One region of the Streptomyces sp. NPDC052396 genome, then DNA from elsewhere that is predicted to be linked to it. Evidence: riboswitches for the same ligand, from Rfam matches in the RefSeq annotation. Region 1 holds a riboswitch; the other holds the start of a gene.
What was found. A riboswitch is a leader RNA that binds a small molecule or an ion and turns the genes downstream of it on or off. The one in region 1 is predicted to bind cobalamin.
Positions count from the first base shown of each region.

Region 2: it holds a riboswitch for cobalamin, as region 1 does, so the genes downstream of both, ACIHFE_RS05940 (ribonucleoside-diphosphate reductase subunit alpha) here and metE (5-methyltetrahydropteroyltriglutamate--homocysteine S-methyltransferase) in region 1, are expected to answer to the same signal.

Region 1 is NZ_JBIUAW010000005.1:435,112-437,305, forward strand. Features, by position in the region: gene metE (5-methyltetrahydropteroyltriglutamate--homocysteine S-methyltransferase) at 1-926, opposite strand, end outside; cobalamin riboswitch at 1,094-1,319, opposite strand; gene ACIHFE_RS15980 (3-hydroxybutyryl-CoA dehydrogenase) at 1,412-2,194, opposite strand, start outside.
Region 2 is NZ_JBIUAW010000002.1:195,426-197,619, forward strand. Features, by position in the region: gene ACIHFE_RS05940 (ribonucleoside-diphosphate reductase subunit alpha) at 1-1,313, opposite strand, end outside; cobalamin riboswitch at 1,469-1,609, opposite strand; gene ACIHFE_RS05945 (MMPL family transporter) at 1,809-2,194, shown strand, end outside.

The DNA.
Region 1 (2,194 bases):
ATCCACACATTGCGGCCGTCCACGACGCCCGCGACGAGGCGCTTGCCGGGCAGGCCGCCGGCCGCCGCGAGGTCGTCGAGGTTGGCGGCGGCGGGCCCGGTGAAGTCCAGAGCCAGCCCTTCGACGGGCGCCTTGGCGAGTACCGGCAGGGCCTCACCGAGCCGGTCGAAGTACGAGGCGACCAGCAGCTTCGGCCGTTCGGTGAGCGCACCGAGGTCGCGATAGGCGCGGGCGGCGGCGTTCAGCTCGGCGGGGGTGCGGTCCTGGACGAGGGCGGGTTCGTCCAGCTGCACCCATCCCGCGCCGGCCGCCCGCAGGTCGGCGAGCACCTGTGCGTACACCGGCAGCAGCCGGTCCAGCAGGGTCAGCGGCTGGAAGTCCGCGGGGGCGCCGGGTGCGGGCTTGGCGAGCAGCAGATAGGTCACGGGCCCCACGAGCACGGGGCGCGCGGAGAGACCCAGTGCGGCCGCTTCCGTCAGTTCGGCGACCTGCTTGGCGGAGTCGGCGCTGAAGACCGTGCCGGGCCCGAGTTCGGGGACGAGGTAGTGGTAGTTGGTGTCGAACCACTTGGTCATCTCCAGTGGCGGCAGGTCCTCGGTGCCGCGCGCCATGGCGAAGTAGCCGTCCAGCGGGTCCGCCGCGACGGCGGCACGGTGGCGGTCGGGGATCGCGCCGACCATCACGGTGGTGTCCAGCACATGGTCGTAGTACGAGAAGTCGCCGGTCGGCACCTCGTCCACACCGGCCTCGGCGAGCTGCTGCCAGCTGGTGCTGCGCAGCACGGACGCGGTCCGGTGGAGTTCGGCGGCGCTGACGCGGCCCTTCCAGTAGCCCTCGATCGCCTTCTTCAGTTCCCGGTTCGGGCCCTGGCGGGGGTAGCCATACACGGTGGCGCGTACTGCCGCGGCTGCGGACTTGGCTGTCACAAGACTCTCCTTCGCGAGCTCTTGGCAAAACGACCCCGGGATGAGGCGAAGGCGCGAAGGATGGCAGACCGGGCGGACCACGCAGCCTGTGCCACCGCACACGCTCGTGCCCGCCTGATATATGCGCCGACCCGCCCTCGAGGTCACCGGGATCTCCGCGTACGCATGGGCGCACACGGGCAACGGGCAGGTCTTCGGACTCGCGGGCACGTCCGCCGGTCTCCCGGCGGGCACCTACTGGCCGTCGCTTCCCGGATCCGCGGCACGGATCCAGTGCGTATGACGGCGGTCGTTCCCACTCACCGCTGCGGGGCAGTCCCGGATTTCCACCGGGTTCCCTCTTACGACGCGCCCGCCTGGCGGACGGGGCGAACCTGTTGCCCCGCCAGATTAGGACGCGGGCCGTGCTTGCGGGTATCGCTGTTCCGGATTCCGGAAGGTGACCTGGGACACGGAAACCTCAGCTCTGGCCGCACCCGGGTCCCTCAGCCCCGGTCGTAGGGGTGGAACCCCCGGCCGGTCTTGCGGCCGAGCAGCCCGGCTTCGACCATCCGCAGCAGCAGCGGCGGCGGGGCGTACAGGGGTTCCTTGAACTCCTCGTACAGCGCCCGGGCGATGGAGGCCACGGTGTCCAAGCCGATCAGATCGGCGAGCCTGAGCGGTCCCATCGGATGGGCGCAGCCCAGCTCCATGCCCTGGTCCACGTCGGTGGCGGTGGCGAAGCCGGACTCCGCCATCCGGATGGCCGACAGCAGGTAGGGGATGAGGAGGGAGTTGACCACAAAGCCGGCCCGGTCCTTGGAGCGGATCGCGGTCTTGCCGAGCGTGTCGCGGGCGAATGCCTCTGCCGTGGCGGCTGCTTCGGTGCTGGTGTGCAGCGAGGTGACGATCTCCACCAGGGGCATGACCGGCACGGGGTTGAAGAAGTGCAGCCCGAGGACCCGGTCGGCCCGGCCGGTGGCCATACCCAGGCGCATCACGGGGATGGAGGAGGTGTTGGTGGCCAGGATGGCCCCCGGGTCCTCGACGATCTTGCTGAGGGCGGTGAAGATCTCCGTCTTGACCTCCGGGTTCTCCACGACGGCTTCGACGACCAGGTGCCGGTCGGCGAGATCTTCGAGGCTGGTGGTGAAGACGAGCCGGGCCAGAGCGTCTTCGGCGGTCGCCCGGTCCGTCTTGCCGCGGTGGACGGCGCGTTCCAGGGAGGTGGCGACCCGCTCGCGTGCGGCCCGGGCGGCGGCGGTGCCGGCCTCGCACACGACGGTGTC
Region 2 (2,194 bases), on a different contig from region 1:
CAGAGGTTGGAGGAGTGGACGACCTTGCCCGGCTCCGCCGTCTGGTTGGCGGTGCGGTTGGCGGCGTCCTTGAAGGTCATCCAGCCGTTGCCGGTCTGCGCCAGGGTGCGCATCATCCGGGCGTAGAGCACCCGGGCCGGGATGGTCTTGACGGCCTTGCCCGCGGCCTCGTAGGCGCGGTACGCGGCGTCGAACTCATCGCCGTAGAGGTCGACCAGGTCCGGGGTGTCCACCGGGGAGAACAGCGACCAGTCGGCGTCCGCCTCCACCCGGCGCATGAACTCGTCCGGGATCCAGTGCGCGATGTTGAGGTTGTGGGTGCGGCGGGCCTCCTCGCCCGTGTTGTCCCGCAGCTCCAGGAACTCCTCGATGTCCGCGTGCCAGGTCTCCAGGTAGACGCAGGCCGCGCCCTTGCGCCGGCCGCCCTGGTTGACGGCCGCCACCGAGGCGTCCAGGGTGCGCAGGAAGGGCACGATGCCATTGGAGTGGCCGTTGGTGCCCCGGATCAGCGAACCGCGGGAGCGGATGCGGGAGTAGGACAGGCCGATGCCGCCGGCGTGCTTCGACAGCCGGGCCACCTGGTGGTAGCGCTCGTAGATGGAGTCCAGCTCGTCCAGCGGGGAGTCCAGCAGGTAGCAGGAGGACATCTGCGGGTGCCGGGTGCCGGAGTTGAACAGGGTGGGGGAGGAGGGCAGGTAGGAGAGCGTGCTGGTGAGCCGGTAGAGCTCGGCCACGTCCGCCAGCGCCCGCTCCGAGTGGTCCTCGGCCAGGCCGCAGGCCACCCGCAGCAGGAAGTGCTGCGGGGTCTCGATCACCTGGCGGGTGATCGGGTGGCGCAGCAGGTAGCGGCTGTGCAGGGTGCGCAGGCCGAAGTAGCCGAAGCGGTCGTCGGCGCCATCCCCCAGCGCCGCGTCCACCAGGGCGTCCAAGCGCCCGGCGTGGGCGGTGACGAACGCGGCCGTCTCGTCGCCGATCAGGCCCTCGCGGTGGCCGACCGCGACCGAGGCGGTGAAGGAGACGGCGCCCTGGCCGGCGGCCTCCTCGCGGATGGCCAGGGTGAGCAGCCGGGCGGCCAGCTTGGAGTACTCGGGCTCCTCGGCGATCAGGCCGGCGGCGGCCTCGGTGGCCAGCGAGCGCAGCTCGGCCTCGTCGGAGCCGGGGTGCCGGCCGCGCAGGGCGGCCGCGGCGACCTTGCCGGGGTCCGTGGCGGGCAGATCGGCGGTCAGTTCGGTCAGGGTGCGCAGCAGCGCGGTCCCGGGACCGCCGGACGCCTCCGCTGAAACTGAGACCGGATCTGCGGGCGCGATGGTCACTGGGGCTCTCCCTCGCTCGGCTGGGGGCCGGGCGGGAGAGCGGCAAGGGCGCGTCAGGGCAGCCCTGAGCGCGTCAGGGCAGCACCACACCGCGTCCCTCGGCCCAACCCGCGAGGCCCGGACGTATTCCACGCCCAGGCCAAGCCGTACGGCTCGGTCATGGGCGTGCTGTCGGCAGGTCCTCGGACTGGTGGTGCGTCAAAAGAGCACACATACACCGTTGCGGGACAGTTCCGGATTTCCACCGGATTCCCCTGCGGCGACAGCGAAGACGAGCATACATCTAGTGCCGGGCGGCAAAGGCACCCCCACATGTAGTGCCGGGATCGTGATAGTGCGCCCAGGGCTGGGCCTGATTGCCGTGCTGGGGACACTCTGGAGGCCGGTATCGACGCGCCCTGATCGAGGCTTGTGTTCGCTTCTTGACGCATTGTGATTAATCTACGGAATGAGTAATTCCTGGCCCCGTCCGACCCTGCGAAGGACGCCCATGTGATGGCTCTCCGCTTCTCCCTGGCAAAGACCGTCTACGGTACTCGCCGGCGCGCTCTGCGCGCCCTCCTGCTGCTCGCCCTGGTGGCCCTGGCGGCCGGACTGGGCGGCCGGGGGGTCGGAGAAAGACTGGCGCCCGGGGGCTGGACGCCCGCCGGCGCCGAGTCCACCCGGGCCGATGCCCTGCTGGCCGACCGCTTCCACGCGGGGCAGCCCCAGTTGCTGTTGTTGGCGACCGCGAAGGGTTCCCTGGACGCCCCGGAGGCCGAGCGGGCCGGCCGCGAACTGACCGCCCGGCTCACCGCCGACCCGCATATCGCCTGGGTGCGCGGCTACTGGCCGCGGCACCCGGCCGAGTTGCGCGCCCGCGACGGGCACAGCGCCGTGGT